3 regions of the Luteibacter sp. CQ10 genome follow, and region 3 is predicted to be linked to each of the others. Evidence: riboswitches for the same ligand, from Rfam matches in the RefSeq annotation. Region 3 holds a riboswitch; each other region holds the start of a gene.
The links. A riboswitch is a leader RNA that binds a small molecule or an ion and turns the genes downstream of it on or off. The one in region 3 is predicted to bind cobalamin.
Positions count from the first base shown of each region.

Region 1: another riboswitch for cobalamin. It lies ahead of JNG39_RS18355 (ribonucleoside-diphosphate reductase subunit alpha); the one in region 3 lies ahead of JNG39_RS12345 (TonB-dependent receptor).
Region 2: another riboswitch for cobalamin. It lies ahead of metE (5-methyltetrahydropteroyltriglutamate--homocysteine S-methyltransferase); the one in region 3 lies ahead of JNG39_RS12345 (TonB-dependent receptor).

Region 1 covers NZ_JAEUYM010000005.1:186,819-190,988, forward strand. The annotation lists gene JNG39_RS18340 (glucose/quinate/shikimate family membrane-bound PQQ-dependent dehydrogenase) at 1-1,047, opposite strand, end outside; gene JNG39_RS18345 (NAD(P)H-binding protein) at 1,153-1,992, opposite strand; gene JNG39_RS18350 (DUF2501 domain-containing protein) at 2,316-2,810, shown strand; cobalamin riboswitch at 2,960-3,173, shown strand; gene JNG39_RS18355 (ribonucleoside-diphosphate reductase subunit alpha) at 3,301-4,170, shown strand, end outside.
Region 2 covers NZ_JAEUYM010000004.1:354,387-358,556, reverse strand. The annotation lists gene metK (methionine adenosyltransferase) at 1-18, opposite strand, end outside; gene metE (5-methyltetrahydropteroyltriglutamate--homocysteine S-methyltransferase) at 258-2,549, opposite strand; cobalamin riboswitch at 2,699-2,913, opposite strand; gene JNG39_RS17455 (glycosyltransferase) at 2,956-4,170, shown strand, end outside.
Region 3 covers NZ_JAEUYM010000002.1:785,433-789,602, reverse strand. The annotation lists gene JNG39_RS12350 (carboxypeptidase regulatory-like domain-containing protein) at 1-1,639, opposite strand, end outside; cobalamin riboswitch at 1,862-2,101, shown strand; gene JNG39_RS12345 (TonB-dependent receptor) at 2,243-4,141, shown strand.

The DNA.
Region 1 (4,170 bases), on a different contig from region 3:
GACGGTGCCCTGGTTGCCGAAGTCGGCGCACGGCTTGCCCGTGTCGGCATCGAGCGCGATCAGGCGCGCGTCCGCCGTGGGGAGGAACAGGCGGCGTGGGCAGATGGCCGAAGCGGTGGCCGTCGGTACCCATGTGCTGGACGCGGATGCGGGCGCCGTCGTCGCCGGCGCGGGGGCCTGGGCCGATGCGTATTTCGCGTCGTCGTGATACGACACGCCGCGGCAGGTCATGTGCTCCCAATGCTTGAATCCGACGGGGCTCTGCAACTGGGGATCGAACTCCCAGCGCCTCGCGCCGGTGGCCGCGTCCACGGCGATCACACGGCTATGCGGGGTGCACAGGTAGACGGTGTCGCCGATCTTGAGCGGCGTGTTTTCCGCGGTGGTTTCGGTGGGATCGCCCGGTCCCGGCATATCGCCGGTCTGGATCTTCCATGCCACGTCGAGGTGCTGCACGTTGTCCGCATTGATCTGCGTGAGCGGCGAATAGCGCTGCCCGAACGGCGAACCGCCGTAGTCAGTCCAGTCGGCGTCCGGACGCATCGCACGATCTCCTTGCGGGCCGGCGACGGCAGCCATGGGCAGCGAGCCCCCGAGGTCGGGTTCGGGATGCAGCGCACCGGCCGCACCGACCGCCGCGACCACGAGCAGCGCAAGGAAAAGGAACCCGCCACCCGTGCCCCGGGCCGTATTGGTGAAACGGCCCGGGGTGAGGCCGCGACGCGACCACGGCAACAACAGCCATAGGCCGAGCGCGAACCAGAGGTCCAGGCGGGTCAGCAGTTGCCACCAGTCCAGGTGCACTTCCCATACGGCCCACGCGGCGGTGCCGATCAGCAGGAACGAGAACAGGTACACGCCCATGCGCGATCGCAGCAGGAGCAGCAACGCCGACAGCAGCGTCACCAGACCGGCCACCAGGTAATAGGGCGACCCGCCGACGTGCAGCAGCTGGAGGCCTCCCCAGAGCAAGACCGCGCCGTAGGCCGCGAAGACGAAGGCGGTGAACACCGTCATCGGGTGAAAGGCGCGAGTTCTTACGTACATGGCTTCACCCTCGGGATCCTCCCGCAAAGCGTGGGGGCGAGAGCGTGAATCCGAGGTGGAGGCGTGACCGGGTCACGCGTCGTGAAACGCGCGACTCATCACCGGTCATCGCGACGACAGTTCGGCGATGACTTCGTCCAGCCCCGTCAAACCCTTGACCGACGACGTGCCGAAATCGATCCAGCCCTCGTTGAACCCGTCGATCATGCGCATGCGCGGATGCGGATGGTTCATGCCTTGCGCACGAAAACGGGCCTCCCACGCATCGCGCGGCACGACACGCGCCGTCACCTCGCGACCCAGCGCGCGCGTGAGCGATGCGGCGATGTCGTTCGGGCTCACGCGCTCCGGTCCTTCCAGTTCCACCACGCGAACCCCCTGTCCCGGCTCGTCGAGCAGCGTCGCGGCGAGGCGGCCGATGTCCTTCGTCGCCACCATCGCGATGCGCCGGTCGAGCGGTTGCAGGTAGCTGTCGATGACGCCTTCGTCGCGCGCCATGGGGATGTCCCACTGCGCGTTTTCGATGAACCACGCGGCGCGCAGGAAGGTCACCGGCATGGGCAACGTGGCGAGCTCGCGCTCCATGTGCGCGAGTTGCGAGAGCAGGTTGTCCTCGACGGCGTCGGCGCCGATGGTGGACAGCGCCACCACCCGGGCGGGCTTCGCCGTGAGCAGGGCCTCGCGTATCGAGGCGATGGTACGGCGCGACTCGGTGTAGCCGGGCGACGGATCGAACGTGGGCGGCAGCAGCACGAACACCGCTTCGGCGCCGTCGAAGGCCTGGGTGAGCGCGGCGGTGTCGTCGAGGTCGGCCACGGCGAAGTCGGCGAAGGCGCGGCCCTTGGCGGCCTGACGGACGACGGCGCGGAAAGGCCGGCCGGCCTGGGTGAGGGCCTCGGCGAGCGAGGCGCCGACCTGGCCGGTGATACCGGTGATGGCGTACATGGGGTTTCTCCGTGGGGTGACGGAGCACAGGTTAGGCCGTGCCGATCCGTGACTGAAGCGACGTGCGGTGGTTACTCCGCTGACGTTTTGTCATCGATCGGACCGGACACATGGCTGACAGGTGTGCCAGGACATGGTTTACACCTCGACCGACGTCCGCCTGAACCGTCGCGGGATCGATGTCGCGTTCAGCCCTCCACCGTAAAAGCTCCATGCACGTTGTCGGCACTCCGGCACGGCCTTTGTCGATGGCCATGACGACGCCGGGCTAACGGCAGGAGGGGTATCAATGACGCACTCGAATGCCCATAGGGAGTCACGTCATGAAGACCGTCCTCGCCGGCCTCGCGCTCACCTTCACCCTGGCCAGCGGCAGCGCCGCGGCCGGCCAGCTCGACAAGCTCGGCGGCCTCATGGGCGGGTCCGGGGGCTCGCTGACCTCCGGCAGCATGGGCAACGCCGCCGGTGTCATCCAGTACTGCATCAGCAATAACTACCTGGGCGGCCACAGCGACGCCGCGGGCGTGAAGGACCAGCTGCTCGGCAAGCTGGGCTCGGGTGACACGACGGCGGCCAGCAATGACGCCTCCAGCGGCCTGATGAGCAAGCTGGGCAAGAAGACCACCACCCCCGCCGTGCAACCCACCCAGGACAAGGGCTACCTCGACGGGGCCAAGGGCCTGCTCCGCAGCGGCGACGGCAAGACCCTCGACCTGGCCGGCGCCCAGGGCGGTGCCGGGGGCGATCTCAAGGCCCAGGTGACGCGCAAGGTGTGCGATGCGGTGCTCAAGCAGGGCAAGAAGTGGGTGGGCATGTAACGGAGCCTTTCGGGAGCCGGCTTTGCCGGCGATGGCGGTCCCGGCCCATCCCGTCGCCGCGACGCCGGCTCCGCGACCGCCTTTGCCCGGCAAAGCAAGCACATAGGTCATTTACCCTACATCTTGTGTTGACCTCCCCCTGCCTCGCCTATATCGTGTGTCCCGCTGGTGTCCGAGGAGGCGCGACTGCCCGTCGGAACTAATAGGGAATCCGGTGCGAATCCGGAACTGCCCCGCAGCGGTAAGTGGAAACGACCCCGGAACGAGGCACTGGTCTTGAACGAAGACCGGGAAGCCCCGGGTAGGCCCGGCGAAAGCCCCCGTCCACGAGTCCGAAGACCTGCCAGCAGTCGACGCCACGACCGGCGTCGATGAGGGTGGTGGCGGCTTCCGCGGGGAGGCACGTCGTGACCGGAGCCTTCGCGGGCTCCGTCCCGGCCGTTTCCGCGTGTCTCCACTGCGTCGAACCAGTTTCATGGGGTACGCCAGAATGACCACGATGGATTCCGCCGCGCGCGAGCGCACCGAGACGGCCGACACGGCCTCCCACCCCACCACCGCTCCCGGCAGCGAGAAGGCCCCCGCCGCCGGCTACCGCAACGACGCCCCGCCCGCGTTCGCCCTCACCCCGCCGCACAACCCCGGCCAGATGCGCGTGACCAAGCGCAACGGCGGCCAGGAAACCGTCGACGTGAACAAGATCGTGCGCGCGGTGACCCGCAGCGCCGACGGCCTGTACTCGGTCGATCCGATGCGCGTGGCGCTGAAGACGATCGGCGGCCTCTACGACGGCGCCACCACGCAGGAGCTCGACCAGCTCTCGATCCGCACGTCCGCCGCGCTCACCGCCGAGGAACCGGAATACGGCCAGCTCGCCGCGCGCCTGCTATCGGCCTTCATCGACAAGGAAGTGGCCGGGCAGGAGATCCAGTCGTTCTCGCAGTCGATCGCCACCGGCGCCGAACTGGGCATCCTCAACACCCGCCTGCGCGACTTCGTGCAGGTCAACGCGCGCAAGCTCAACGACGCCATCGACACCGCCGCCTCGCGCCGCTTCGAATACTTCGGCCTGCGCACGGTGTATGACCGCTACCTGCTGCGCCACCCGACCAAGCGCTTCGTCATCGAGACGCCGCAGTATTTCTTCATGCGCATCGCCTGCGCGCTCGGCGGCAACGACGTGACCGAGACGCTCGAGCTGTACCGCATGCTCTCCTCGCTGGAATACCTCGCCAGCTCGCCGACGCTGTTCAACGCCGGTACCGCGCACGAGCAGCTGTCCTCGTGCTTCCTGCTCGATTCGCCGCAGGACGACCTGGCCTCGATCTACGCCAAGTACGGCGACGTGGCCCAGCTGTCG
Region 2 (4,170 bases), on a different contig from region 3:
GAAGAGGTAGTTGCTCATCGCGGGGATATATCCTTCTTTACGGATAAAGAGATAAAAGGGGCGCGCCATGATACACGCCCCCGCGCCGGTTTGCAGCGGCAAGGGTAAACCCCGGGGGTGACGATTGCATGGTGGTTAAGGCGCCGGGGGCCCTCTGGCCCCGTTCGCCGATACGATCGGCTCCCACCCCTTCGGTAGCAGTCTTCCTACCGAAGGGGTGGGAGCCGATCGTATCGGCGAATCCCGCGAAGCGAGGCCTAGACGGCGGCGGCGATCCTGGTCCGGGCCGCCTTGGCCACCGCCACCATCCCCGCCAGCGCCTCGGCCACTTCCGGCCATCCCCGCGTCTTCAGCCCGCAATCCGGGTTGATCCAGAGCTGGTCCGGCCGGAGCACCTGGAGAGCACGTGCCACCAGGTCGGCCATCTCGGCCTGGGCCGGCACCCGGGGCGAGTGGATGTCGTAAACGCCCGGCCCGATGCCGTTGGGGTACCGGAACCGCGTAAACGCGTCGAGCAATTCCATGCGCGAACGGCTGGTCTCGATGGAGATCACGTCGGCGTCCATCGCGGCCACGGCCTCGATGATGTCGTTGAACTCCGAGTAGCACATGTGGGTGTGCACCTGGGTGGCGTCGCTGACCCCGCCGGCGGTGATGCGGAACGCCTCCACGGCCCAGTCGAGATAGGCGGCCCAGTCGGCCCGGCGTAGCGGCAGGCCTTCGCGCAGGGCCGGTTCGTCGATCTGCACGATGCCGATGCCGGCCTTCTCCAGGTCGTGAACTTCGTCGCGCAGGGCGAGGGCGATCTGCCGGCAGACCTCGGCGCGCGGGAGGTCGTCGCGCACGAACGACCATTGCAGCATCGTCACCGGGCCGGTGAGCATGCCCTTCATCGGCTTGTCGGTGAGCGATTGCGCGAAGGCCGACCAGGCTACCGTCATCGGCGCGGGGCGGGCCACGTCGCCGTAGATGATGGGCGGCTTCACGCAGCGCGAGCCGTAGCTCTGCACCCAGCCGAAGGCGGTGAAGGCGTAGCCGTCGAGCTGTTCGCCGAAGTACTCCACCATGTCGTTGCGCTCGGGCTCGCCATGCACCAGTACGTCGAGGCCGACTTCTTCCTGGAAGCGCACGGCGCGGCGGATCTCGTCGCGCAGGATCGTCGCGTAGGCCCCGTCATCGAGCTTGCCCGCGCGATGCGCGGCGCGGGCGTTGCGCAGTTCGAGCGTTTGCGGGAACGACCCGATCGTGGTGGTGGGCAGGTCGGGCAGGCCGAAACGCTCGCGCTGCACGGCGGCGCGAAAGGTGAAGGCGGAACGGCGCCGGCCGAACTGGGGCGTGAGGCCGCGAACGCGGGCGCGCACGTCGGGGCGGACCACGACCGGTGACGCCAGCCGCTCGGCGACCACGGCGTGCTGCCGTGCGAGTTCCTGGCTGGCCGCGTCATCGCCGTTGACAGCATCGGCGTAGCGGCGCAGCTCGCCGATCTTCTGGCGCGCGAAGGACAGCCAACGGCCCCGTTCGCCGGGTAGCCGGGTTTCTTCCGAGGCGTCGATCGGCACGTGCAGCAGCGAGCACGAGGTGGATAGCCAGAGGCGATCACGGGAAAGGCGCGAGCGCAGCGTTTCGATACGGGGAAGGATGACGGCCGGATCGCTCAGCCACACGTTGCGGCCGTCGAGGATGCCCGCCGAGAGCACCCGTCCCGGCGGAAGCGCGTCGAGCACGGCATCGAGCTGTTCCGGCGCGCGGGCGAGGTCGACGTGCAGGCCCGCGACGGGAAGCGACGCGGCGAGCGCGAGGTTCGCTCCCAGGGCGCCGAAATACGAGGCGAGCAGGATGCGCGTGCGGCCGTGCGCGGCGATGGCGTCGTAAGCGCGGCGCAGCGCGTCGCGGGTGGCGTCGTCGAGATCGAGCACGAGCACCGGTTCGTCCACCTGCACCCAGTCGGCGCCGGCATCGGCCAGCGCGTCGAGCACGCCGAGCCACGCGGGCAGGAGGGCGTCGAGCAGGTCGAGCGGATCGCTGCCGTCGGTCGTCTTCGACAGGCGCAGGAAGCTGACCGGTCCCAGCAGCACGGGGCGCGCGACGTGCCCCGCCGTGGTGGCTTCGACGTATTCGGCCACGGCTTTTCGCGGGCGGGCCGCGAAGGTCTGTCCCGAGACGAGTTCCGGCACGATGTAGTGGTAGTTCGTGTCGAACCACTTGGTCATTTCCAGCGCGTGCAGATCCACCTCGCCGTCCTGGCGGCCGCGGGCCATGGCGAAGTAGCCGGCCAGGGGGTCCCGCTCGTGCAGCGCCCGGTAGCGTGCCGGGATGGCGTCGACCGCCACGGCGGCGTCGAGCACGTGGTCGTACAGCGAGAAATCGTTGACCGGCACGCTGTCGGCGCCCGCGTCGCGGGCGAGCTTCCAGTGGCGATGGCGCAGTCGCGAGGCGACCTCGAGCAGGTCGGCGGCGGTGGTGTCTCCTTTCCAGTGGCTTTCCAGCGCGCGCTTCAATTCGCGGCGTCGGCCGATGCGGGGAAATCCGGGGTAGGTCACGTGTGGCATGGCTATGCATTCCTCTTCATGGCAAAGAGGAGGGAAGGGCGGCTCGCCACGCGGCGCCGGGGCGTCGTGGGATGGGCCGTCGACCTTCGCCCCCGCGGGCGAACCGGTGCCGCCCTTGGGGAAGGGCGGACCCAGGTCGGACGGGGAGACGCATCTCCCCGGCCTGCGGCAGGTCTTCGGGCTCGTGGATGTGGCATCGCTGATGCCGCCTCGTCCGTCGCTTCCCAGGGCCGGGGCCCCAGTGCCGTGACGGCGTCGTCTCCACATACCGCTGCGGGGCAGCGCCGGACTCGCACCGGCTTCCCTCTTAGCTTTATCTTCGTATTCGAATACAAAGATAAAGACCGCTGGCGCCGCGAAAATTAGCCGTCCGGACGGCCGAAGTCAAATGCGTCACCATGGGCGGATGAAGCCACGGCACATCGTGTTCGCCACGGTCGGATCGCAGGGCGATCTGTTTCCCTTTCTCGCCGTGGGCCGCGAGCTGGCCGCGCGCGGCCACCGCGTGACGGTGGGCGCGCATGCCATGCACCGTGCCGCGGTGGCCGAGGCCGGCCTGGGGTTCGTGATGGCGAGTGGCATCGCCGAACCCGACGACAAGGCCGCCTTCGCGGCAAAGGCCTTCCATCCGCTGCGCGGGCCGCGTTTCGTGGTGCGCGACCTGGCCGCGGCCGACGTGGCGGCGAGTTACGCGGCCCTGGCGCCGGTGTGCAGGGACGCCGATGCCATCGTCACCACGACGCTCGCCTTCGCGGGGCAGATCCTCGGCGAGACCTCGCGCGGGACGTGGTTGTCGGCCGTGCTGTCGCCATCGGTCTTCCTGTCCGCCGACGATCCGCCCGCGACGGGCGTGGCCTGGTTCGATCGCTACCTGCGCGGTTCACCCCGACGTGGCGCGTGGTTGCGGCGCGCGGCGGAGGCGGTGACGTCAACCTGGACGGCGCCGGTACGGGCCTTCCGGCGTTCGCTGGGCCTGGCACCCGTGTCGGTCGGGGGCGATCCGTTCCATCGCGGGCAGCACGCGCGCGATGGCGTGCTGGCGATGTATTCGCCGTTGCTCGGCGCCCTGCCTGCCGATGCCCCGGCGCGCACGACGCTGACGGGCTGGTGTCGGTACTCACCGGCCGACGGCCTGCTCGACGCGGAGCTACGTGCGTTTCTCGACGCGGGCTCGCCGCCGGTGGTGTTCACCCTGGGCTCGGCGGCGGTGCATGCGGGTGAGGCCTTCCTGCGCGAGAGCATGGAGGCGGCGCGCATGCTCGACCGGCGTGCGGTGTTGCTCACGGGGTCACCGGTGTTGCGCGAGCGCCTGGGTGCATGGCATGAGAGCGTGTTCGCCGTGGACTACGCGTCCCATGGCGCCCTGTTCGAGCGCGCCGCCGCGATCGTGCATCACGGCGGCATCGGTACGACGCATGAGGCATTGCGCGCGGGGCGCCCTTCGCTCGTGGTGCCCCACGGATTCGACCAGCCGGATAACGCGGCACGCATCGCGCGCCTGGGTGTGGGAGCGGTGTTGCCCGCGTGGCGGTATCGGGCGGATCGGGCCGCGGTCCTGCTTCGCGGCCTTCTTGGCGAAGCATTGACTCGCGATCGGGCGATGCGTGCAGCCGACCGTCTG
Region 3 (4,170 bases):
CGGTCTGGAACAGGCGTTTCTGGGCGAAGTAGTCGACACCCGGCGGCACGACGATGCCACGGCTGGGGATGTCGCCGGCGGCGGCGTAGATCCAGCGATAGCCACCCTCGTAGATGTTGCCCGAGTAGGACTCCAGCGTCTGGTTGTCGACACCGGCGCGCAGGTCGTGGTCGCCCACGTGGTATTCCACGTCGAGGCGCCAGCCCTTGGTCTTGTCCTTCGCGCCGTCGCCGAGCACCGTGCCGTTGACCAGGCCGCAACCGACGATCTTCTCGCCGGCCGGGATGCCCGCGCGGTTGTCGAGGATCCACGGGCAGTTCGATGCACCGGCGTAGTTGAGGTTGCGCTCATGGCGCGTATAGCTGTGACCGTACAGCGCGTTGACGGTGAGTTCGTCGGTCAGGTACCCGGTGTACTTGCCGATGTAGACGTCGCCGCCCGGTGCCGAACCCGCGCCCGCGTCGAAGTTCTTCAGGTTGTCGGTGCCCAGGTACTGCGCACGGTTGCCGGTGGCGTAGTCGTACGCATACACGCTGCGCTCGATGTTCGACTTGTCGCCGAGGCCGGTCACTTCGAGCAGGTGGTTATCGGTGATGTTCCAGTCGATCTTGGCCATCCACTTGGTGGCCTTGGCTTCCTGGTTGGTGCGCTGCGCCGTGACGCTGTTCGAGGTGCTGGTGAGGTTGGAACGGGTGAAGTCGCCCGCGGCGAACAGGAACAGCTTGTCCTTGATCAGCGGACCGCTGATGTAGCCGGTGTACTGCGTGTCGCCGCTCTTGTTCTCCTCGCGGTACTGGTACAGCTCGCCGTTGGTGCGATAGATGTTCTTCGGATTCTGGCGCAGGCCCTTGGGCGTGACGTACAACCCGAAGCCGGCCTTCCACTCGTTGCCGCCGCGCTTGGTCACGATGTTGATCACGCCACCGGTGGAGCGGCCGTATTCGGCACCGTAGCCGCCGGTGTAGATCTGCTGCTGGTCGATGGCGTCGAACGGCAGGCTGGTGAAGCCCAGGCCGGTGAGCGCGTTGGTCACCGCGTAGCCGTTGATGTAGTACTGGTTTTCCGACGCCGACGAGCCACCGAACGAGGCCACGTTGCCGTAGCGGGAATCGCCCGATACCACGCCGGGCGCGAGAAGCGCGGCCGCGGTGACGTCACGCGCCAGCGGGATTTTCTGCAATTGCTGCGAGGTGAGCACGGTGCGCGAGTCGACCGACGAGACGTCGATCGCCGGCAGGGCGTTGCCGGTGACCTGCACGCCTTCGAGGGTCTGCGCCGAGGCGGTGGTCGCGGCGCTCGCGCCGGCGAAGGAAACGTCGACGCCGCCGCCGATGTTCACCTGCACGTTATCGCGAGTTTCCACCGTCTGGCCGCCGCGTTCGAGCGTGACCTTGTAACGGCCGATCGGCAGCGAGGGCACGCGGTAGCGGCCTTCGGCGTCGACGCCGGTGTCGCGGGCGAGACCGGTATCGAGATTTTCCAGGTGCACCGTGGCGCCCTCCGGCTGCGCGACGCGACCGAAGACCACGCCCGAGGCATTGGACTGCGCGAAGACGGAGCCGCTGGCGAAACAGAGCGCCAGGGCGACACAGAGAGTGGAACGGCGCGGCACGCGGCCGCCGGAATGGATGCGAAGCATGATGTGACCTCCCCGAAGTGAACCGCAAACGAGCCCTTCCACGGCATGGCCGGGCCCAACGTTTCAATCGACGCCGTCACACCCGCCCGGTATCTCTCCGGCTCGAGCGCCCCCTGTCAACGCAACATCTTGCGTTCGACAGCATCCCGTCCCGTTTACTCGCAAATGTTTGCGAATGTCAAGCTCTCGTTAGAAATTCGTGACTTGGACCCCGTCGGGGACTAAAGTGGCGCCCGTTCGGGTGTCCCGACCGGCGTTCGGCCGGCGGGATGAAACGGGAAGCCGGTGCGCCGCTTGGGCGGCAAGGCCGGCACTGCCCCCGCAACGGTAAGCGCAGGGAGGGAAGGCCCTCCTCGGACCGGCCATCGGCCACTGCCCTCGCGGGCGGGAAGGCGCCGGTCACGAGCCACGAGCGGTGGCGACGCGCGAGTCCGGAGACCGGCCCGAGTGGACGTCTCTTCTGAGAAAGGTCTCAGGGGAGCGTTTCCTGTTACGGACGATTCGCGGCGGGCGGATCCGGACAGCCCGGCGGCTTCGTCCGCGTGTGCCGTTCGCCTTCCTCCGCCACGACGTCCATCGCATCGTGATCGAGGAACCCGTTCCATGAAGAAGACCCTGCTCGCGGCGGCCCTGCTGTCGTCGATTTCCATCGTCGCCCACGCGGACGAGGCCGACCGGCTCGACCCGGTGGTGGTGACCGCCAACCGCGCGCCCACGCCGGCCGACGAGGTAATCGCCTCGGTCACCGTGATCTCCCGCGACGACATCGAGCGCATGCAGCCGGTGAGCGTGCAGGATATCCTCACCGGCTTGCCCGGCGTGGTGGTGTCCAACACCGGCGGCATCGGCCAGCAGACCTCGCTGTTCATGCGCGGCACCAACAGCGCGCACACCCTGGTGCTGCTCGACGGCGTGCGGGTGGGCACGGTGGGCGCCGGCCTGCCCGCGTACGAGCAGTTGCCGGTCGAGCAGATCGACCACATCGAGGTGGTGCGTGGCCCCCGCTCGAGCCTCTACGGTTCGGATGCCATCGGCGGCGTGATCCAGATCTTCACCCGCCACGGCGAGGCCGGGCAGGCGCCGACCCCGACCGTGTCGGTATCCGGCGGCAGCCACGGCTACACGGCGGGCCAGGTCGGCGTCTCCGGCGGCACGCGGCACGGCTGGTACAACGCCAGCCTGGGCGGCCAGTACACCGCCGGCATCAATGCCTGTCGCGTCGGCGCGGGGGACGTCTTCAAGGGCTGTTTCACCAACGAGCCCGACCACGACGCCTCGCGCACCTACAACGGCGCCCTCTCGGGCGGCTACCGCTGGGACGACGGTACCGAGCTGACCGGCAGCTGGCTGCGCAGCAAGGGCGACATCGAGTACGACGGCGACTTCCAGAACCTCACCCGCCGGTCGCAGCAGGTGGCCGGCGCGAAGCTGGCCTTCGACGTGGCGGCCGCCTGGCGCATGTCGGTAAGCCTGGGCCAGAACCAGGATCGCGCCGACAACTACCTCAACGGGATCGGCAAGGCGGTGCTCGACCCCGTCACCTTCGCGCCTGTCGTGGTGGACCCGGACAAGTACCGCGTCGGCTACCTGTATTCGAAGCGCAACCAGGCCTCCTGGCAGAACGATTTCACCCTCGCCACGGGCCAGACCCTGAGCGCCGGCGTGGATTTCCAGCAGGAGAAGCTGCGCAGCGATACCGATTACCTCAAGGACAAGCGCAACAACACCGGCGTTTTCGCGCTCTACCAGGGTGTGTTCGGCCCGCACGAGATCCAGCTGGTGGCCCGCCACGACCATAACGAGCAGTTCGGCAACCACGACACCGGCTCGGCCGCCTACGGTTTCTCCTTCGGCGAGGGCATGAAGGTCACCGCGTCGTACGGCAGCGCGTTCCACGCGCCCACGTTCAACGACGAGTTCTATCCCTACGGCGCGCCGGTCGACCTCAAGCCGGAGACCTCGCGCACGGCCGAGATCGGGTTGTCGGCCCACCGAGGCGTGTGGAACTGGGCCGTCAACGCCTACCAGACCAAGGTGGACGACCTGATCGGCTCCGATGCGCACTTCATTCCGGTCAACGTGAGCGAAGCACGCATCCGCGGGCTCGAGGGCCAGGTCGGTGCCGACGTCGACGGCTGGCACCTGCGCGGCTACGCCACCTTCCAGCAACCGAAGAACCGCGACGGCGGCGTCGAGCACGACAACCTGCTGGCCCGGCGCCCCGAGCGCACCGCCCGCGTGGACGTGGACAAGGACGTCGGTTCGTTCACGGTCGGCGGTTCGGTCTACGCGGCCGGATACAGCTACGACGATGCCGCCAATACCGAACGCCTGGGCGGTTACGCCACCGCGGACCTGCGCGCCACCTGGCACGTGGACCGCGACTGGAGCGTGCAGGGGCGCGTGGCGAACGTGGGCGACAAGCGTTACGAGACCGCCGCGTACTACAACCAGCTCGGTCGCACGTATTACCTCACCGTGCGCTTCTCGCCCTCGCGCTGAACCGTTCGCCGATGCGATCGGCTCCCACC